Regions from separate parts of the Ferdinandcohnia sp. FSL W7-1320 genome, predicted to be linked through region 1. Evidence: riboswitches for the same ligand, from Rfam matches in the RefSeq annotation. Region 1 holds a riboswitch; each other region holds the start of a gene.
What was found. Region 1 has a riboswitch for S-adenosylmethionine ahead of mtnW (2,3-diketo-5-methylthiopentyl-1-phosphate enolase). Riboswitches for the same ligand answer to the same signal wherever they lie in the genome.
Positions count from the first base shown of each region.

Region 2: linked by a shared signal. The riboswitch ahead of NST91_RS21370 (methionine ABC transporter ATP-binding protein) and the one ahead of mtnW (2,3-diketo-5-methylthiopentyl-1-phosphate enolase) in region 1 are both predicted to bind S-adenosylmethionine.
Region 3: linked by a shared signal. The riboswitch ahead of NST91_RS06385 (O-acetylhomoserine aminocarboxypropyltransferase/cysteine synthase family protein) and the one ahead of mtnW (2,3-diketo-5-methylthiopentyl-1-phosphate enolase) in region 1 are both predicted to bind S-adenosylmethionine.
Region 4: linked by a shared signal. The riboswitch ahead of metK (methionine adenosyltransferase) and the one ahead of mtnW (2,3-diketo-5-methylthiopentyl-1-phosphate enolase) in region 1 are both predicted to bind S-adenosylmethionine.

Region 1 is NZ_JBBPAM010000001.1:3,652,235-3,657,903, reverse strand. Features, by position in the region: gene NST91_RS18050 (carbon-nitrogen family hydrolase) at 1-737, opposite strand, end outside; gene NST91_RS18045 (pyridoxal phosphate-dependent aminotransferase) at 834-2,009, shown strand; SAM riboswitch class I at 2,149-2,255, shown strand; gene mtnW (2,3-diketo-5-methylthiopentyl-1-phosphate enolase) at 2,332-3,570, shown strand; gene NST91_RS18035 (2-hydroxy-3-keto-5-methylthiopentenyl-1-phosphate phosphatase) at 3,573-4,241, shown strand; gene NST91_RS18030 (methylthioribulose 1-phosphate dehydratase) at 4,228-4,848, shown strand; gene NST91_RS18025 (acireductone dioxygenase) at 4,870-5,415, shown strand; gene cbpA (cyclic di-AMP binding protein CbpA) at 5,592-5,669, shown strand, end outside.
Region 2 is NZ_JBBPAM010000001.1:4,375,866-4,381,534, forward strand. Features, by position in the region: gene NST91_RS21355 (iron-containing alcohol dehydrogenase family protein) at 88-1,176, opposite strand; gene NST91_RS21360 (MetQ/NlpA family ABC transporter substrate-binding protein) at 1,201-2,040, opposite strand; gene NST91_RS21365 (methionine ABC transporter permease) at 2,071-2,742, opposite strand; gene NST91_RS21370 (methionine ABC transporter ATP-binding protein) at 2,732-3,745, opposite strand; SAM riboswitch class I at 3,830-3,935, opposite strand; gene NST91_RS21375 (ABC transporter ATP-binding protein) at 4,121-4,819, opposite strand; gene NST91_RS21380 (ABC transporter ATP-binding protein) at 4,812-5,576, opposite strand; gene NST91_RS21385 (ABC transporter permease subunit) at 5,588-5,669, opposite strand, start outside.
Region 3 is NZ_JBBPAM010000001.1:1,268,931-1,274,599, reverse strand. Features, by position in the region: gene NST91_RS06400 (MetQ/NlpA family ABC transporter substrate-binding protein) at 1-102, opposite strand, end outside; gene NST91_RS06395 (methionine ABC transporter permease) at 119-718, opposite strand; gene NST91_RS06390 (methionine ABC transporter ATP-binding protein) at 816-1,841, opposite strand; SAM riboswitch class I at 1,993-2,100, opposite strand; gene NST91_RS06385 (O-acetylhomoserine aminocarboxypropyltransferase/cysteine synthase family protein) at 2,206-3,528, opposite strand; SAM riboswitch class I at 3,599-3,699, opposite strand; gene NST91_RS06380 (MFS transporter) at 3,889-5,289, opposite strand; gene NST91_RS06375 (TerC family protein) at 5,339-5,669, opposite strand, start outside.
Region 4 is NZ_JBBPAM010000001.1:1,404,603-1,410,271, forward strand. Features, by position in the region: gene pckA (phosphoenolpyruvate carboxykinase (ATP)) at 1-1,363, opposite strand, end outside; SAM riboswitch class I at 1,646-1,807, shown strand; gene metK (methionine adenosyltransferase) at 2,200-3,399, shown strand; gene NST91_RS07150 (gamma carbonic anhydrase) at 3,611-4,135, opposite strand; gene tbcS (tetraprenyl-beta-curcumene synthase) at 4,256-5,320, shown strand; gene mnmM (tRNA 5-(aminomethyl)-2-thiouridylate-methyltransferase MnmM) at 5,513-5,669, opposite strand, start outside.

The sequences.
Region 1 (5,669 bases):
ACCTCTTTTACCTTGCTAAGGTCGATTTCTCCAACTAGAGTTGTGCTTTCAGTACCTGCTTCAGCAATAATGTTTCCCCAAGGGTCGATAACCATCGAATGACCTCCGAATTCATTATTAGGATTACTTCCAACACAATTACATGCAACAACATAGCACTGATTTTCAATCGCTCGACTAAGGAGTAATGTTCGCCAATGCTCAAGGCGAGGAAGTGGCCATTCTGCTACCACGAATAAAACTTCTGCGCCACTTGTTGTATGTGCACGAATCCATTCTGGGAAGCGAATGTCGTAACAAATCACACCAGCTGCTGGTACATTTTCAATTATGAAATCGCCTTTTGCTTCACCGGCCTTTAAATACAAATGTTCATCCATTAGCTTGAATAAATGTAGTTTGCTGTATTCACTTAGCAATTCTCCGTCTCGATTAAAGACAAACATCGTATTTGTCACACCTTGCTCCGTCTTTTTGGCTACAGAGCCTGCTACAATATTTACAGAGTATTGTTTTGCTAAGGTTTTTATAAACGTTTTTGTTTCATCGCCATTTTCATCTGCAATTTCATCTAATCTTGTTAAATCATATCCAGTCGTCCAAAGCTCTGGAAGGATGATAATATCAGGTTTGTCCTGATTCATTGTCTTTTCGATTTCTTTAGAAATTTGGGCAAAATTCTCTTGCGGTTTACCGAATTGAATATCATACTGTATACAAGCAATTTTAAGATTCATTTGGTATCCTCCCAGTGAAAATAATACTTTACAAGTTAACTCTAACAATATATTATTTTTGGTTAGTATTTCAAGTATTTTGAAGAAGGTGTAGATATGAAAAATTTCCAACAATCTGAAACCCTGCAAAAATTACCGAAACAGTTTTTTGCTTCTCTTGTAGCTAAGGTGAACAATGTAGTTGCCCAAGGGCATGATGTAATAAATTTAGGTCAGGGGAATCCTGACCAACCAACACCTCAACATATTGTTGAAGCTCTTAAAAAGGCTGCCGATCAGCCTAAATTTCATAAGTATTCTCCATTTCGTGGCCATACATTCTTAAAGAAGGCAGCGGCAGAATTTTACCAACGTGAATATGGTGTTGAACTTGACCCTGAAACAGAAATCGCGATTTTATTTGGTGGAAAGGCTGGATTGGTAGAGATTCCACAATGTCTATTAAATCCTGGGGATGTTGCATTAGTACCTGACCCTGGTTATCCAGACTATTGGTCAGGTGTTGAGCTTGCAAGAGCTGAAATGGCCTATATGCCTCTGAAAGAAGAGAATTACTTTCTACCAGATTACACAGAAATTGATTCAGAAAAGCTTGAAAAAGCAAAGGTAATGTTCTTAAATTACCCGAATAACCCAACAGGGGCTATTGCAACGAAAGAATTTTTTGAAGATACAATTTCTTTTTCGAAAGAACATAATATTTGTGTGGTACATGATTTTGCATATGGTGCGATTGGATATGAGGGGAAAAAGCCGATCAGCTTTTTGGAAGTTGAAGGTGCCAAAGATATCGGTATTGAAATATACACACTTTCAAAAACCTATAATATGGCAGGCTGGAGAGTGGGCTTTGCGGTTGGAAACCCAAGTGTAATTGAAGCAATAAATCTAATTCAAGACCATATGTACGTGAGTTTGTTCAGTCCCGTTCAAGTAGCAGCTGCATCCGCACTGACCGAGTCACAGGACTGTGTAAAAGAATTAGTAGACAAATATGAATCAAGACGGAATGCATTCATTGGTGCCTTAAAAGACATCGGATGGGATGTGAACGCACCTGAAGGCTCATTTTTCGCATGGTTACCTGTACCTAAAGGTTACACATCAGTTAGTTTTGCAGACCTATTACTAGAAAAAGCTCATGTTGCTGTAGCACCAGGAATCGGCTTTGGTGAATATGGCGATCGATATGTACGTGTTGGTCTTTTAACTGACGAAAATAGACTTGTTGAAGCTGCAAATCGAATTAAAAAACTAAACTTGTTTAAATAACCATTAAAATTTAAAAGTTAAAAAATGTTTGACAAGAAAAATAATTCCTGTCATAATCCTAATTAAATTCAATTTCGTAAAAATTAAATTTAGATTGAGCTTACTTAAAACATGGCTCAATATAATAATAGAATCTATTTTCTTATTAAGAGCAGGTGGAGGGACTAGCCCAGTGAAGCCCGGCAACCGACTTACAAATTGTAAGCACGGTGCTAATTCTTGCAGCATTAAGCTGAGAGATAAGAAGATGTTAGTTTGCTAACCTCTTCTTATGAAGAGGTTTTTTTCGTCTTATGGAACATTTTGAAATGAGGGTTGAAAAATGAGTGAAGTGATTGCTACGTATTTGGTGCATGACACCGGGGACAACTTAGTGAAAAAAGCTGAAGGTATCGCACTCGGCTTAACAATCGGCTCTTGGACAAATTTACCAAAAATAGAACAAAACCAACTTAAAAAGCATAAAGGTATAGTAATAAGTGTCGAGCATTTAGATTCAGACAACAGAGCAAGTCAATATTTAGGAAAGCAAGTAAAAAAGGGAATTATTAGAATAGCATACCCAAGCGCTAATTTTAGTGCAGACCTACCAGCTGTTTTAACAACTACCTTTGGTAAGCTTTCCTTGGATGGGGAAGTTAAACTATTAGATTTGGAGTTTTCTAGTGAATTAAAATCCACATTCCCTGGTCCGAAATTTGGAATTGAAGGCATTCGTGCAAAACTTGGAGTATATAATAGACCGCTGGTAATGAGTATTTTTAAAGGGGTCATTGGAAGAGACATAGCCTATCTCAAGGATCAGCTTCGTGAGCAGGCACTCGGTAGTGTGAATATCATCAAGGATGATGAAATACTCTTTGAGAACACGTTAACACCTTTGGAAACAAGAATCACTGAAGGGAAAAAGGTACTTGAAGATGTGTTCAAAGAAACCGGACAACGGGCACTTTACGCTGTAAACTTAACCGGAAGAACATTCGAATTAAGGGAAAAAGCTAGGAAGGCAGTAGAGTTAGGTGCTGACCTACTATTGTTTAATGTTTTTGCTTACGGAATTGATGTACTTCAAAGTTTAGCAGAAGACCCGCAAATTTCAATACCAATTATGGCCCATCCAGCTGTAAGTGGGACACTCACTCCTTCTGAGTTTTACGGATTTTCTAATAAGCTATTACTAGGAAAATTACTTAGATATGCTGGGGCAGATCTTGTCTTGTTCCCTTCACCATATGGTAGTGTTGCGCTTGAAAGAGAACAGACACTAGCAATTGCAGAAGAGTTAACAAAAAATGATGAGGTATTTAAACCAACATTTCCTGTTCCTTCAGCCGGAATCCATCCAGGCCTAGTGCCACTACTAATCAATGATTTTGGAAAAGATAGTGTCATCAATGCCGGTGGCGGTGTTCACGGACATCCTGATGGTGCAATTGGGGGCGGAATAGCCTTTAATGCTGCAGTTGATGCAGTACTAGGTGGAAAGACACTTATTGAATTTGCAAAAAATAGCCCTGAGCTTAAAAAGGCAATTGAATTATGGGGATATAAAGAGGTATAAAAATGAATAAACCAATTATCTTCTGTGATTTTGATGGTACAATCACGAATACTGATAACATTATTGCCATCATGAAAAGATTTGCTCCCCCTGCATGGGAGGAGATCAAGGACCAAGTTCTCTTACAAACAATCCCGATACAGTTGGGAGTGAGTAGAATGTTTGCGCTTTTACCATCAGCATCGCGTAAGGAAATTACAGACTATATACTCAACCATGCAGAAATACGAGAAGGATTTAAGGAATTTGTTGCGTTTACAAAAGAAGAGGAAATTCCCTTATACATTGTCAGCGGTGGGATTGATTTTTTTGTAGAGCCATTGCTTGACGGACTCGTTCCAAAAGAGCAAATTTACTGTAACAGATCCGATTTTACAAATGAAAAAATAAAGATTGTATGGCCATACACTTGTGATGATGAGTGCACAAACGAGTGTGGCTGTTGCAAGCCAACGTTGATTCGTAAGTTTGCAAATCAGGACGATTTTAAGATCGTTATTGGTGATTCCATTACAGATCTTCAAGCGGCTAAACTTGGAGACAAGGTCATTGCTAGAGATTTTCTTGTCCAAAAATGTGAAGAACTTGGAATTAATCATTCTTCATTCCATTCCTTTTTTGATGTAATAGAGATTCTAAAAAAGGAGGTTCTAACAAATGCTTCGAATTAAGCAATGGACAGAGCTTGCAGATATAAAAGATGAACTTGCAGCGCGTGATTGGTTTATGGGGACAAGTGGAAATCTTTCCATAAAAGTATCCGACAATCCTATCACATTTCTTGTTACAGCAAGTGGCAAAGATAAAAAGAAAAGAACTGATGAGGACTTTTTATTAGTGGATGAAGCAGGTTATCCAGTTACTCCTACTCACTTGAAGCCTTCGGCAGAAACACTTCTGCATGTTGAAATCTATAACAAAACAAATGCAGGTTGTAGTCTTCATGTTCATACAGTTGATAATAATGTCATTTCTGAACTATATGCTGACAAAGGAGAAGTTGTATTCAAGGGGCAGGAAATTATTAAAGCGCTTGGTTTATGGGATGTGGATTCAGAAATTAGAATACCAATCATCCAAAATGATGCTGATATCCCTACACTTGCAAGAAATTTTGGCAAGTATGTCACTAGCGACTTTGGCGCCGTACTGATCCGAAACCATGGAATCACTGTCTGGGCTAACAATGCATTTGATGCAAAAAAACATTTAGAAGCATATGAGTTTCTTTTTAGCTATCATTTAAAACTATTAGCATTAGCCCCTTTAAGGGTATAAAAAATTCACGAGGTGAGAAAAATGGCAAATATTAAATTACGTAATACAGGTGAGAGACTAGAGGGACAAGAAGAGGTAGCAGCATTTTTAGAAGAACAAGGTGTCCTTTATGAACATTGGGATACTAACAAACTACCAGAGGAATTAAGAGGAAATTGTAGAATTACGGATGAGCAAAAAGATCAAATCCTATCGATTTACGAAGCAGAAATCAAATCACTTGGTGAGCGTAACGGATATCAAAAATGGGATGTCATCGCATTGTCCGATGCTACTCCTAATCTTGATGAGCTTTTAAAGAAATTTGAACAAGTACATGTTCATACAGAAGATGAAGTACGTGCAATCGTAGCAGGACATGGAATTTTCATTATTAAAGGAAGTGGCGATACTGGCTACTTTGATGTTGAATTAGAGGCAGGGGATGTTATTTCTGTTCCTGTTGACACACCACACTTTTTCACACTAATGGATGATCGTGAGGTCGTAGCAGTTCGATTATTTATTGATCCAACTGGTTGGGTAGCTCATCCATTCCAAGACCCAGAGTTTACAGGTACAAAATAGGAATAGAAGGAGCTTTATGGTATTTTCCATAAAGCTTTTTTATATCAAAATGTTTAGAATATTCTTTACACATTAGTGTAAATATGTTACATTTTTGTTCATTGGAAAAAGAAATATTCTGATGCATATACTATAGGTAGTTGGGAATTCTTTCTACTGTAAGAGGAGTGGAGACTATGAAAATTCGCTATAATTTTGTTGAAAAATCAGATGTAAAATATTGTAACGACGATTTTACCGTCCAACAAGCACTT
Region 2 (5,669 bases), 720 kb from region 1:
AGCCTTTTCTCAATTAACCACGATTGCCAAAGGGTTCGTGTTCTTCACAAAAAAAAGACAAGACGTCATCGTCTCATCCTCTATATGTTATGCTCTTGTATATTTCTCAAGCGTCATAATCGCATTGCTTACGTCCTTTGCTTTGATTGATCCGATTGGCATCAAATGGATAGACTCTCCTGGGATTGTAGATTTCTCGGCTACTTGGTTAATACGTTCCACCGAAACATCAGTTACTCCAAGATCCTCAATAGACTTTGGCAATCCGAGTTTCTTATAAAACGGTAGTAGTTCTTTTATCTCGTCCAGCTTATTCTCTAAAACAAGCTGAATCAAAATCCCATAGGCAACTTTCTCTCCATGTAGAGCGGAATGAGTCTCTTCCAAAACCGTCAACCCATTATGTATAGAATGAGCTCCGGCAATTCTGCCGTAATGGTCCCCAAAGCCACCAACCATACCACCAAGTGTAATGATTGTTTCAAATACCTTTATAAAATCGTCATTAAGCACCCCACTTTTTGCGGCTTCAATCGCGGCTTCGGCATGTTTCACTAAAAGATCCTTACATTGCTTAGCGGCATAATGCGAGACCAACAATGGTACCGGCTTGTTTTCAATCTTAGCCATTTGAACATCTGCTTCATACCATTTTGCGAGTGTGTCACCAATTCCAGCGATGAACATTTCTAGCGGTGCCTTCAATAAAATCCTTGGCTCAATCAAGACCAAGCTCGCATTATTCGGATAAATATCGTAGCGAATGAATGTCCCACTTTCATTATAAATCACACTTATCGGCGTCCACGGTGCGCAATTTGAAGCTAACGTTGGGATTAGCACGTAAGGTTTTTGGGAAAGATGGCTTGAAGCCTTGACTAAATCAAGAACCTTTCCGCCACCAACTGCAATCACAGCATCGAACGATTGTTTTTTAATAAATGATGAAAGGGATTCAATTTCAGTGATTGAACACTCTCCATTATATGAATATTGTTCCGATTGAATCTCACGAAACTTTGGTATATATTCCTTTGCTGCTTTCCAAGACTTTTTCCCATGAACGAATAAAACTTTTTCATAGGAGCGCTCAGCAAGCTTTACTTCAAGTTTGTCTAATATACCTTCAGATACAACATACTCACTAGGGGCCCCATAAACCGAAATGACATCCACTCTCACCACTCCCTACTTATTTGCTTAGTTTTCCATCCATGCTGGCTTACCAAAGCCTTTGAATTCCTCATCAATCACTTTTTCGAAATCCTCAGATTCTACTACTGCTTTTAAATCTTTCGCAAACTGTGAATCATTATTTTTTGCACTAATTGCAACTACATTTCGGTATGAATCAGACATATCTTCAAGTGTAAGTGCATCTAATAAATTCATTTTTGCAGCTAATGCAAAGTTACCTGGGACTGCAGCTAGATCAGCACTTTCAACAGAACGTGGTAATTGACCAGCTTCAATTGGTTGGAATTTTAAATTCTTTTTATTTTCGTCAATATCTTTTTCTGAAACTGTTAATGGGTCTGCATCCTTTGCGATTGTAATAAGCCCCGCATCACGTAATGTGTTTAATGCACGTGCTGCATTTGTTGGGTCATTTGGAAGTGTTACAGTTGAACCCTCTTTTACTTCATCGATTGATTTATAAACATTTGAATAAATTCCCATTGGTGCTGTCGGAACATTAATTAATGCAGTTAAATCCATGTTGTTTTCTTTTTCAAAGTTTTCAAGATAAATTGTGTGTTGAAATAGATTTGCTTGAATATCACCATTGTCTAATGCTTTGTTTGGTTGGATATAATCACTGAATTCAACAATTTCTACTGTGTATCCAAGTTCTTCAAGTCCTGGCTTAAGAGCTTTTTTAGCCATATCACTGTATGGTCCTGCTGTTGCGCCAATTTTTATATCTTTTGATTCTACAGCTGAGTCTTTACTTTCACCATCATTGCTTGCGCTACTTCCACAAGCTGTAATAACGAATGCTACTAAGAGTAAGATAATTCCTGTTAACCACTTTTTCATTTTTTTTCCTTCTTTCTGTTTTTATGTTATTTATCTTTTATCTACTACCTTTGCAATGTAGTCACCAAGGAGTTGTATGACTTGAACTAAAATGATTAAGATTAGGACTGTCGCAAACATGATGGTATTGTCGTACCGGTAGTAACCAAATCGGATTGCTAAGTCTCCGATTCCTCCACCACCAACAGTACCTGCCATGGCTGAAAATCCAATTAAGCTAATAAGTGTTAAGGTAACACCAGATATAATTCCAGATCGCGCTTCAAGGAGCAACACATCTTTTATAATCATCCATGGAGTTGCTCCCGCTGCAATCGCAGCTTCGATTACACCTCGGTCAATTTCCCTTAAAGCTGTTTCCACAATTCTAGCGAAGAATGGAATCGCAGCAACTGAAAGTGAAACAGATGCTGCAGTCGGCCCAATCGTTGTGCCTACGATGAAATTCGTGATTGGAATCAATGCAACAAGCAAGATAATAAATGGAATTGAACGAATTAAGTTCACGACAAACCCTAAGATGCTTTGAACTACTTTGTTTTCTAAAAATAATCCTTTGTCAGTTACATATAGAAGAATTCCAACTGGAAGTCCGATTACAACTGCAATAAGTAATGAAATAGCAATCATATAAATAGTTTGGAAAAACGCTGTATTGATATCAGGGAGAAGCTCCATGAGATGATTTAAATCAATTTCCATCACGTAACACCTCCACTTGTGCAGCACGTTCCTCAATATAGTTCAGTGCTGATTTGATTTCTTCTTTATTTCCCCTCAACTCCATGATAAAAATACCTAGTGCTGATTCTTGAATGTATTCAATGGAACCATGAAGGAAATTTCCTTTTACATTGAAAGTCTGAAGCATATCTGATATAACACCCTCACCGGCAATTTTTCCTTTAAAGGTAACCTTCACGATTGGGCCTTTACATGAATCAAGAATGATTTCAGGAATCTCAAAGGAAACAACACTTTCAATAAATTCCTTTGTTAGTTCAGTGTTCGGGTTTGCAAATACATCATAAACAGAACCTTCTTCGATTACCCTTCCATCTTGCATAATCGCCATACGGTTACAAATTTCCTTCACAACATCCATTTCATGCGTAATTAGGACAATTGTTATGCCAAGTTCTTTGTTAATCTTTTTTAATAGCTTTAAGATTGATTTAGTTGTTGTTGGGTCAAGCGCGGAGGTCGCTTCATCACAAAGCAACACTTTAGGATCGTTTGCGAGCGCTCTTGCAATCCCAACTCTTTGTTTTTGACCACCACTTAGCTGCGAAGGATAGACATCCTTTTTATCTAATAGACCTACCATTTCGAGTAAATCCTCGACACGTTTTTTGATTTGTTCCTTTGGTAGATTGGCAGCTTTTAAGGAAAACGCAATATTTTCGAATACTGTTTTTTGACTTATTAAATAGAAGTGTTGAAAAATCATTCCGATTTTCAAACGAGCGATGCGCAGGTCACTAGCTTTTAGAGAGGTAAGATCTACCCCATCTACCAAGATGTTTCCAGAGCTTGGTCGTTCAAGCAAGTTGATACAGCGCAGCAGGGAGCTTTTTCCTGCGCCTGAATAGCCAACGATGCCAAAGATTTCGCCGGCTTCTATTTGAAGAGTAACATTATCAACACCTGTGACGGTCACTTTTTTTGTTTTATATATCTTTGAAAGATTGCGAATTTCAATCATTTAAATACCTCATTCATTTACCAGTTTTTTAATGCAAAAATACCTCTTTCATCTGAAAGAGGTATCGAAATAAAAATTTATCTCGACTTATCTTTCAGAATGAAAATCATTCTGCAGGAATTGGCACCTTCCCAAAATGGGGGTTGCCGGACGTCTTAGGGCCTAGTCCCTCGGTCGCTCTGGATAAGTTTGATTATTTATGAAATTTATTATAGTTAGATATTACTAGCCAGTTAGTATTATGTCAATAACAACATTACACTATCAAAACAGTGTTAAACGTTTCCATTCTTATTGTAGCAACGAATCTAAATTTTAAAAAATATTATTATCGGATAGTAAATAGCCCATTCCCGGGAATGGGAAGGGCTATTGTTAGCTGCTTAACGCGAGATGTTGATACGCGATATCCATATTGTTTTTTAGTTCTTCGGGATTGTCGTGGTAAACTACTTTTCCTTTACTTAAAATATAAACATCATCTGCTATTCTCAAGGCAGTTGAGATATTTTGTTCTACTAGCAGCATCGACATTCCGGATTCTTTTAATTTTAAAAGGACATCCATCACTTCACTGACCATTAAGGGTGACAATCCTTCGGTAGGTTCATCAAGCAATAAGATTTTTGGATTTCTCATCAATGCTCTTCCGATAGATAACATCGATTGTTCCCCTCCACTTAAGGTGCCAGCATGAGATTTTTCACGTTCCTTTAAGCGTGGAAAATAGTGAAAAATCTTCTCTAGATTCCAATCTCCTTTTTTCAAATCAGCGAAAACGGTTAAATTTTCTGTTACGGATAGGTTCGGAAATATTCTTCTCCCTTGGGGAACAATCCCAATCCCTTTTCTAGCAATTTGATGACTTTGAAGAGAGGCAATATTTTTACCTTCAAACAGGATTTCACCTTGTACTTTATTTACAAAGCCAATAATTGAATGCATGGTTGTTGTCTTACCCATACCATTTCTTCCCAAAAGGGTAACAACTTGGCCTTCTTTCACTTCAAGGTTCACTCCATGAAGGATGTGACTTGAGCCATAGAAGCTATTAACATCTTTCAACTTAAGCATGTGCAGCCTCCTCCCGCCCTAGGTAAATTTCCTTAACCTCTTCATTTTCGCGAACCGCTTCTGGTGTACCATCTGCAATTAGTTTTCCTGTATGTAGGACAATCACTCGGTCCATATTACCGAACAACACATCAATATCATGCTCAATCATACAAATCGTTACTTCTCTTGGTAACTTATTAATTAGAGCAATAATCTGGTCGGTTTCAACCTGTGACATTCCTGCTGTTGGTTCGTCTAACAGTAGAATCTTTGGCTTTCCAGCAATCGCCATGACAATTTCAATTTGTCTCTGCACACCATAAGATAGCTCTTGTACCTTTGTATCGCTATACTGATCAAGATTCCATTCCTGTAAAAGGGCATCCGTTTCTTTATGCAATGCTTGATAATTTTTGGGACTTACCTTCTTCCACCAATGCGTATGCTCTTTCCTCATTTTCTGTAAAACAAGGAGAACATTCTCTTTCACCGTTAATCCAAACATTAGATTGTTCTTCTGGAACGTTCGCACTATTCCACTTTCTGTCCTTTTATAGTTTGGTACCTTTGTAATATCTCGGTCATAATAGGCAATTGTTCCACCTGTCGGGTTCAAGTCTCCGGCGATCATATTGAAAAAGGTTGTCTTACCAGCGCCGTTTGGACCAATTAATCCCACACGTTCTCCAACTGTCACATCCAACGTAATATCTTCAATTACTTTTAACCCACCAAAGTGCTTTGATAGATTTTGAATGGAAAGAATTGTAGTCATCACTTTCCCCCCTATCCATTTATTTTTGATTGCTGTTTAATTGGTTCAATCGCTTGCTCGACATAATCTTCCACTACAGGTTTTGGCCTTGTC
Region 3 (5,669 bases), 2.4 Mb from region 1:
TTCTTGAGTGTCTCCTCCATCACCAGCATCGTCATTTCCGCCACAAGCAACTAGGGCAAATGAAAGTAGTCCAAATAGTAGTACATAAAGTAATTTTTTCATTGTGTTTTTCCTCCTGTTATCTCTTGTCTGTATGTTTTGTAAAGAAATCACCCACAAATTGAATGATAAATACCAATATTAGTATTGCAACAGTAGCAATAAATGTAATGATCGGTTTATTGCTCTGGAAACCATATAAATATGCAAAATGTCCTAACCCACCTGCACCGATAACTCCAGCCATTGCGGTAAAGCTTACTAATGAGATCGCAGTAACGGTAATCCCAGAAATTAGGGCTGGTAAAGATTCAGGAATTAACACTTTAAAAATGATTGTCGAGTTAGTAGCTCCCATTGAATGAGAAGCCTCAATAACTCCTTTATCGATTTCACGCAAAGCAATTTCAACCATTCTGGCATAAAACGGTGCTGACCCTATAATCAAAGATGGTAACGCAGCATTTGGTCCTAGCATGGAACCCATCATAATTTTCGTGAAAGGTATCAATAGGACAATCAGGATGATGAATGGTATGGAACGAAAAATATTAACAAATGCAGATACAATCCGATTCACCACTGTATTTTCCCATGCATTTCCTTTATCTGTTAAAAAGAGAACTAAACCTAAAAATAAACCAATTATAAAAGTAGCAAGCACGGAGATTGAGGTCATGTATAAAGTCTCTAAAGTTGCTTCCCAAAGATTCCCCCAATTGAGTGCTTGATAATCATTAACTTGTTTTTCCCATTTAAGTAATTCTTGAAATTGTTCAAGCATTTTCAATCACCTCAGCTTCTACTCGTTGTTGTCGAATAAATTCGATGGCTGAAGTGACTTCATTAGCATCACCATCAAGATGTATAAATAATGTTCCATAAGATCCATTTTGGGTTTGTGAAATTTTCCCTTGTAAAATATTCACTTCCACCTTAAAATCTCGGATTAATCTTGTAATTAATGGCATTTCAGCATCTTCACCAACAAAGCTAAGCTGAACCATTTTTCCATTTGGATAACGATCTAATAAATTCTCAACCGTTTCTTTTGTTTCTTCAGGCTCTGTCACTTGCTGAACGAAGCGTTTTGTAATGTTGGCTTGAGGCTTTTTAAATACATCAAGCACTCTTCCCTGTTCAACAAACTTCCCATTTTCCATTACTGCAACTCGATGACAGATTTTACGAATCACATGCATTTCATGGGTAATTAATACGATTGTTAACCCTAAACGCTCATTAATATCAACTAGCAAGTCCAAAATAGAGTCAGTTGTTTGAGGGTCTAATGCAGATGTTGCTTCATCACATAGTAAAACCTTCGGATTATTGGCAAGTGCTCTTGCAATTCCAACCCTTTGCTTTTGACCACCACTTAGCTGTGATGGGTAAGCATCTTCTCTTCCTTCCAGTCCTACAAGCTTAATAAGCTCATTTACCCGTTCTTCTCTTTTAGTTCTTGGCACCTTTGCAATCTCCAGGGGAAAGGAGATATTTTCCCTAACTGTTCGCGACCATAGTAGGTTAAAGTGCTGAAAGATCATACTTATTTCTTTACGAGCATCACGTAATGCTTTTCCTTTAATGGACGTGATATTATGACCAGCAACAGAAATATTCCCTTCTGTTGGAGTTTCAAGCCCATTCAATAAACGGATGAGTGAACTTTTACCCGCGCCACTGTATCCAATGATTCCGAAAATTTCACCTTCATTTATCTGAAGGTCAATATTGTTAACTGCTGTTACAGAATTTGTATTTGTTTGATAAATCTTTTTAACATTTTTTAGTGTTATCACGTTGTCACACCTTCTATTCAGAGAAAACTATGTTTAGTGTATGCGATAATGTAAATAAATAAAGATAATAATTATTCAAATATGCCACGCATATAAAAATAAATGCCTTTCTGCAAAAACGAGCAGAAAGGCACAATTTTGTGATTCCTTCCTCTCATCTTCCAAAGCCCAAAGCTTTGTGTGAATTGGCACCTTTTCAACAGACGTTGACGGTTGCTGGGTTTCATCGGGCACATCCCTCCACCACTCTAAATAAGAGTTATCAGATTTATTTAATTTTTATTATCATACTAAAACAACACGAGAGTAATCTTATCATCTCTATATAAGGGTGTCAACGAAAATATTGTGAACAATTTTTCAGTTATGCAGTCGGCACTGATAAGGCTGAACTGGTTCCATTTGCAGCTTTAATGGCTTGCTCTAAATCTTCTAAAATATCTTCCACATTTTCAATACCAACAGATAAGCGGACTAAGTCCTCTGATACACCAGATGCCTTTAAGTCTTCTGGGCTCAATTGTTGGTGTGTAGTACTAGCAGGGTGAATAATTAAGCTTTTTGCATCTCCTACATTTGCAACATGTGACCAAAGCTCAACACTATTGATTAGCTTTTCGCCAGCTTCTCTTCCACCTTTAATACCGAATACAATTACCGCTCCTGCACCTTTTGGTAAATATTTATCAGCTAGTTGTTTATTTGGATGGTCCTCTTCACCTGGATACAACACCCATTCAACCCCAGGGTGATTTTTAAGATAAGAAACAACTTTTTTCGTATTCGCAATATGCTCCTTCATTCGAACATGCAATGTTTCTAAACCTAAATTGAATTGGAATGAATTATATGGACTAATAGCTGGACCTAAATCACGTAGTAGTTGAACTCTTGCTTTAATTATAAAGGCTACTGGTCCCAATGCTTCCGCAAAGACTAAATCATGATAACTAGGATCTGGAGTTGTAAATCCAGGGAACTTTGGTGAATTCCAATCGAATTTACCTCCGTCTACTATAATTCCACCCATGGTTGTTCCATTACCTAGTAACCATTTTGTAGCTGAATGGATAACAATGTCTGCTCCATGCTCAATTGGTCTACATAAATATGGTGTTGCAAAAGTATTGTCAACAATTAGTGGAATACCTGCTTCATGAGCAATGTTAGCAACTGCCTCAATATCTAGTATATCTAAGCTAGGGTTTCCGATTGTTTCAGCAAAGATTGCTTTTGTATTTGGTGTTATTGCTTGACGGAAATTTTCAGGATTTTTTGGATCTACTAAATGCGTTTTAATTCCATATTTAGGTAGAGTATTAGCAAATAGATTATACGTTCCACCGTATAAAGTAGAAGCAGATACAATCTCATCTCCTGCTCCCGCAATGTTAAGGATTGAAGTCGTAATGGCTGCCATTCCGCTAGCAACTGCTAATGCACCTACTCCACCTTCTAATTGAGCTACTCTTTCTTCAAAAACAGTAGTAGTTGGGTTGTGGATTCGAGTATAAATATAACCGTTTTCCTTTAATCCAAAGAGATTTGCTGCATGTTCAGTAGTATTAAATTTGAACGCATTTGATTGGTAGATAGGAACTGCTCTAGCACCGGTTACTGGATCTGCCTCAAGACCCCCATGTATTGCAATCGTTTCTGGTCTGAAATTTTTTTGTTTTTCACTCATATTAATCTCTCCCTCTTTGATTAAATAAAAAAACCTCTTCGATAAGAAGAGGTTGTATGTATGGTCTCTCTTCTTATCTTTCAGGCAAAAAAAGCCTGCTGGATTTAGCACCGTGTAAATACCGGTTGCCGGGTTTCATAGGGCCATTCCCTCCACCACTCTTGATAAGATAAACTATTAAGTTTTTACTTTTATGATTAATTTGATGTTAACCCTTTTTCATTCACAAGTCAATGAAAATATTTTGAAAAAACAAGATATTCCAAATTACTTGTATTTTTTGTGAAAATCGACAACACTAATTAAACATTCATGTTAATGCTACAAAATTCGTCCATTTTTCCCGGGAAATACGACATATTAAGATATTTTCGCGATTTGTTTTTCCTCTTTCTGAAAGGATTTCCCAGTAAAAACAAATAGGAAATAGAGAGAACCTATTAAATATAAGACAGATGTAATTGTAAAAACATAAGCATAGCCCCAATAAGCACCATACAGCATCACAATCGAGGTTGATATTGGCCCCATTAAAGCCCAGCCTAATGAAAATACCATTTGGTTAACAGAGTTGGCCAGTCCTTTCATAGAATCATCAACCCGCCCCATAACAAGAGATGCTTGGATCGGGTTTCCTGCATTCATTAAGGCTTGTCTAAATAAAAAGCCAATGGCCGCTATGTAAAGATTTTCGGTATACCCTGTCAGCAAGAGGAAAGGCAATGATGATAGTTGTAGATAAACAACTGCTCGAACTTCTCCTACCTTACTAACAATGGCTGGTCCAATAATCATCGCGATCGCTGTTGCTGCTTGTCCCAATGATAAAATGAGACCAATTACTGTATTACTTGCTAAAAACCGGTCAGCAAAATACAAATTTAGGTAAGGAATAACTAATCCTGATCCAAACCCTATGATCATTTGAGCAAATGCAAACATCGCAATTAACTTTATTTGTGATTTATTTGTTCGCAGCTTCTGCCTAAATGACGCCACTGTTTTAATCTCAGGTTGTTTCCTTGGCTGTTCATTCATTTTAAGTATCGGTAAAATACCAGCCATATAAATGATAGTTGCAATTAATAATGTGATTCTTACACTCCAAAGTCCACTCAAATGAAAGATAAATTGAAAGGCATCAGAAAATGCCCCTCCCGCAATATTTCCTACTACTTGTGCGGCCATCATGATTGCTGAATGAAAACTAAAAAGGTGAACCCTTTGTGAAGATGTGGAGTTTTCCGCTAACCACGGGATTCCAGATACTTGAATAAATGCAGTCGACACCCCTGTAATAAATGCAGTTCCAATCAGTAACTGATCAATTTCTAGTATACTTCTAGCAAAAAAGGCGAATGTAGAAATCGCAACTCCAAGAACCATCACTTTCTTTCTGCCAAATTTATCACTCATAAGCCCTGCGGGTACGAGAATTAAGGCAGATGCTAAAGCAGTCATTGCAATAATTGTTCCGTTCGTTTGCTCGGAGTAACCTAGCTCTCTTACATAAAAGTTATACATGATTGTGTACATACCCATGCCTAATTGTGTAAAAACAGTTGCTAGGATAAATCGTTTGATGTTTTGATTGTATGCTTTATATTGCGTTTTCCATCCGGTGACAATGCTCATATGTGCTCCTATAATTATGTGATAAATATGATATTTCGACTCCCTAAATATCATACAACTTTTTAGACAAATTGCAATATACCGAATACAAAAATGATGTATATTTTTAAAATAAATAAAAGCGATAACCCAATTGGATTATCGCAGTTAAACAGACATTATTCTTTCGCTTTTTTTATGCATTGCCTTCTTGAAGCGTTTTCTTATTACTTGGTGCAAACCAACCGAGTAGTGCAATGCCAACTAATACTCCATAGAAGATAATTGTCCAAACAGTACTATGCGGGAAATCATGGTCTAAAATACCAATATCCTCATGAGCAAGGGTAATTACAGCAAGTTTGACACCGACCCAGGCGACAATTGCATATGCGGTTGTTTCCAATGCAGGTCGCTTCTCAAGAAGTTGCACAAACCAAGTTGCAGCAAACTTAATCAATACGAGGCCAGCAATACCCCCAAGAAGAATAACAATGAATTGCCCTCCATCCATACCACCGAAATTG
Region 4 (5,669 bases), 2.2 Mb from region 1:
CTTCTAAAGCAGCTTGAACCATTGCGCGAGTATATGATAGTTTCATTCTGCTTCCAACGCCATATTCTCCTCCAGTCCAACCTGTATTCACTAGGAATACTTGAACATTGTGTTCATCGATCTTTCTACCTAACATTTCTGCATATTCTGTTGCAGGAAGTGGTAGGAATGGTGATCCAAAGCAAGTTGAGAATGTTGCTTGTGGAGCAGTAACACCACGTTCTGTTCCTGCTAGTTTACTTGTATATCCACTTAAGAAATGGTACATGGCTTGTTCCTTAGTTAGTTTACTGATAGGAGGTAAAACACCAAAAGCATCCGCAGTTAAAAATACGATTGTATTCGGATGACCTGCAATACTAGGAACAATAATATTATCTATATTATCGATTTGGTATGCAGCTCTTGTATTTTCAGTTAATGAATTATCATCATAATCAGCTATTCTGGATTCTTCATTTACAACCACATTTTCTAACACAGAGCCAAAGCGAATCGCATCGAAAATTTGTGGTTCCTTCTCGCGAGAAAGGTTGATGCATTTAGCATAGCAACCGCCTTCAATATTAAACACGCCAGAGCTAGACCAACCGTGTTCATCATCGCCAATAAGACGACGTTTTGGATCTGCTGAAAGAGTAGTTTTTCCTGTTCCAGATAGACCAAAGAATAGTGCAACGTCACCTTCAGGGCCTACGTTTGAAGAACAATGCATGGAAAGAATATTTTTTTCAGGCAATACATAGTTCATCACAGAGAAGATTGATTTTTTAATTTCTCCAGCATATTCAGTTCCTCCGATTAACACTGTTCGTTTTTCAAAGGAAATAATAATGAATGTTTCAGAGCGAGTACCATCTACCTCAGGATCAGCTTTAAAATTTGGTGCACAAATAACTGTGAATTCAGGTTGATGTGTATTTAGATCCTCTTCTGTTGGTCGAACAAACATTTGTTGAGAGAAAAGGTTATGCCAAGCATATTCATTGATTACTTGGATTGGCATGCGTACTTTTTTGTCTGCACCTGCATATCCATTGAATACGAAAATCTCATCTTTTTCTGTTAAGTATGAAAGTACTTTTGTATAAAGTTTTTCATATACTTCTTCAGAAATTGGTTTGTTTACCTTACCCCAATCAATTCTATCTTTAGTAGATGCTTCTTCTACGATGTATTTGTCTTCAGGTGATCTTCCGGTGTACTTCCCAGTTGTCGCACGTATAGCCCCAGTCGAAGTAAGGATTCCCTCTTGTCTAGATAGTACTTTTTCAACTAAAATAGGAACAGATAGGTTATGAAGTGCGTTTTTTCCATTCACTAATTCTAATAGCTGCTCATTTGTAACTTCAACTGAATTCATGTTAAACCATCCTTTATTAATTTTTAAATTTCCATAAATTATCTCAAATTTACAATTAGTATAACACATTAATAAAAATAGTCTATACTATTTAACGTATTTTACGTAACATATCATTAAAAAGTGCGCGCAGATTCTAAAATAGTCCTTTATAATCGATAATTCTTTTATAGTTTGTCAATATTGAGGAAATAGTGTGACACACTTCGACTTTGTTTTTTTTCGGAATTCTGTTGACACCTTAAGGACTACTGCGATATCATATGTCATTGAACGGATACTCTCTTATCCCGAGCTGGCGGAGGGACAGGCCCAATGAAACCCGGCAACCATCACTTTTCTTACATATCAAATGGTTTTTAGTGAAACCTATTAGTAGGTCTCCACATTCGAAAAAGTGATAAGGTGCTAACCTGAGCAAGGTATGTCCTTGATCGATAAGAGTGAAAGGCTGGATAAACGATAAACCTTTCCTCGAAATAGTAGGAAAGGTTTTTTATTCTTTATTGGTTTTATTGATGTTACTTAACGCGTGATATGTGTTTAAATTATTCTCGGAGTTCGATTCCAACAGAATAATGTTAAAGCCTCCGGCGGATGCCTCGATTTTTTAGCGGAAATTTTTCGCTTCCTGTGGCAACCGTCTGTATGACCCACATCGTGTCGGCCTAAAGATCGGGCGCAAAAACGCCAAGGCACATTTGATCGTAGATAACTGTTCATTTAATATAGGATAGAAAATCGTGAAGGTAACAATACTAAGGGAATGAGTACCGTATCAATGAATGTCAGAACTCGAACTATTCGATTCTGAATCCGAAAAGGAGGAAGCGTTTGTGACAAATAGACGCCGTTTATTTACTTCAGAATCTGTTACAGAAGGACATCCAGATAAAATCTGTGACCAGATTTCAGATTCTATTTTAGATGCGATTTTAGCAAGTGATGCAAATGCACGCGTAGCGTGTGAAACTTCTGTCACAACAGGTCTTGTACTTGTTGCGGGAGAAATTACAACTTCTACATATGTAGATATCCCAAAGATTGTCCGTGAAACGATTAAAGAGATTGGCTATACACGAGCAAAATACGGATTTGACTATGAAACTTGTGCAGTTTTAACATCCATTGATGAGCAATCTCCAGATATTGCAATGGGGGTTGACCAAGCGTTAGAAGCACGTGAAGGTCAAATGACTGATGAGCAAATTGAAGCAATTGGTGCTGGAGACCAAGGATTAATGTTTGGTTATGCTTGTAACGAAACAAAAGAATTAATGCCTCTACCAATTTCATTAGCTCACAAGTTATCACGCAGACTAACAAAGGTACGTAAAGATGAGATTCTTCCATATTTACGTCCAGATGGAAAAACTCAAGTTACTGTTGAATACGATGAGAACAACAATCCAGTTCGTATCGATACGATTGTTATTTCAACCCAGCACCATCCTGAAATTTCATTAGAGCAAATTCAACGTAATTTAAAAGAACATGTAATTAACCCTGTCGTTCCTAGTGAACTAATTGATGAGAATACTAAATATTTCATTAATCCTACTGGCCGTTTTGTAATTGGTGGTCCTCAAGGGGATGCTGGCTTAACTGGCCGTAAAATTATTGTTGATACGTACGGTGGTTATGCACGCCATGGCGGTGGCGCTTTCTCGGGTAAGGATCCAACTAAGGTTGACCGTTCAGCTGCATATGCTGCTCGTTATGTTGCGAAAAACATCGTAGCAGCTGGTTTAGCGGATAAATGTGAAGTTCAGCTTGCGTATGCAATCGGTGTTGCACAACCAGTTTCTATCTCTGTAGACACATTTGGAACCGGAACTGTGTCAGAGGATGTACTTGTAGAATTGGTTCGTGATAATTTTGATTTACGTCCTGCTGGAATTATCAAGATGCTTGATCTACGTCGTCCAATTTATAAGCAAACCGCTGCATATGGTCACTTTGGTAGAAATGATCTTGATTTACCATGGGAGCGTACTGACAAAGCAGAAGCGCTTAAAACACAAGCTGCAAAATAAGAAAGAAAAAAGCTCGCCTTAATGGTGAGCTTTTAACTTTATTCAGCTGAAATGCTATGAGTGGTTGGATGAAAGCAAATAGATTATCCAATTTAGTATCAAACTTGACTGAATAAAGTTAAAGCCTCCGGCGGATGCCATAGATTTTCAAGGGCAATTTTTTGAGCAAGCTCAAAAAAATCTGGGCGTAAATACGCCAAGGCGTATTTGATTAACCGCGTTTTTCTTTTTGTAATTCCTTATAATGCTGCCCTTTTTCCACATATTCACGGCGAATTCTGGCCATATCTTTTTTATCTTCATCATTTAATTCACGAATAACTTTAGCTGGTCTTCCGAATGCAAGAGTGTTTGGTGGAATCTTTTTGCCTTGTGGAACTAGGCTTCCGGCACCTATAAAAGCCCCTTCACCAACCTCTGCCCCATCAAGAATAATGGACCCCATTCCGATTAGCGCATTTTTACGGATAATAGAGCTATGTAGGATCACCTGATGACCAATTGTGACATCATCTTCAATAACTAAAGGATTATTTGGGCTTTGATGCAAGGTTGAGTTATCCTGAATGCTCACTCTTTTTCCGATAATGGTCGGTGCCACATCCCCCCGTATGACAGTATTAAACCAAATGTTTGTTTCCTCACCAATTTTTACGTCACCAGTAACTGTCGCATATTCCGCAATATATACAGAGTCGGCAATTTCAGGATATTTCCCTTTGTATGGATAAATCATAATAGTTACATCCTTTCGTTTGATATTCGATAAATAATCATTTATGGTAAGTGTATCAACTTTTACAATTATCGTAAATCGTACATATATTCAATGTTCCTAAATATTGAGGTGATATCGATGGTACCAACAAAACCGATTAGTTTAATGAAGAAAGTGTATCGTGAGGTATTTCCGATTGTACATCGTGAATTATCAATTTGGAAAAAGAAAGCGGAGGCTATTCCAAATGAGGAACTTCGGAGACAGGCATTAGCGAGTATTCAAACTAAAACGTTTCACTGTGAAGGTGGAGCAATTCTCGCCTTATTATCAGAAGGACAAATGGAGGAATGCATTCGATTTATCGTTGCGTATCAAACGATTAGTGACTATCTAGATAATCTTTGTGATCGAAGCACCTCGCTTGATCCGTTAGATTTTAGCTCGTTACATGATTCTATGCCAGATGCCTTACGACCAGGATGTCCAACAAAAAACTATTATCAATTTCGAGAAGAACAGGATGATGGGGGTTACTTGGAGAGCCTAGTAACAACCTGTCAGGATGTTCTTCACAACCTTCATCATTATGATAAGATTGCTGATTATTTACAGGAGTTGGCAAGTTATTATTGTGCTTTACAAGTTCATAAACATGTAAAGGTAGAAGAGCGAGTTCCAAGACTTGAGAATTGGTTTAAAGATCACCAAAAGGATTTGCCAAACATGGAATGGTATGAATTCTCAGCCTGTTCAGGGTCTACACTAGGGATTTTTTGTTTAGTTGCTTACGCTTTTCATGAAGAATTCAACGAGGAGATGGCCAACAAAGTTCGGAATGGGTATTTTCCATATATCCAAGGCTTGCACATCCTTCTTGATTATTTCATTGATCAAGAAGAGGACCGTAAAGGTGGAGACTTAAATTTCTGTTTTTATTATCCACATGAAAATGAATTGGTAGATCGCCTTAAGCACTTTATCACCGAAGCAGATAAACATACAGCCGGGTTACCAAATGAAAAATTTCACCGAATGATTAATAGGGGTTTATTAGGTCTATATCTATCAGATGAAAAGGTAAGGTCACAACGAAGTGTATTAAAAATTGCGAAGAAAATTATTAGACTCGGTGGGAAGACTTCTTTTTTCTTTTATGTAAATGGACGAGCCTACCGTAGATTTCAACATGTGTTTGAATAAGAAAAAGATAGAGCGACGGGGCTCTATCTTTTTTCATAAGTGAAGTTATGGATGAATTCTTCCAAGACTGTTATGAAAACGCTTGTCAGACAAGGCGCTCCGCTGAGCGAAGACGCGAATAGAAGTAGCCCTCATGAGCGGACGAGGGAGGCAAGCAACGAAGTATGCGAGCGTTTTTCAACAGTCTGGGCTCTATCTTTTTTCAATTGCGATAATAAAAGGTGGATTGTTCATTTGATTCATAAATCGGTACATTAATACATGAGCGCTGGTTTGGTCCAGCGTTGAACAATATTCTAACAGCTGATCTCGTTCGACTGCACCCTCTTCATGACCATGGTACACAACA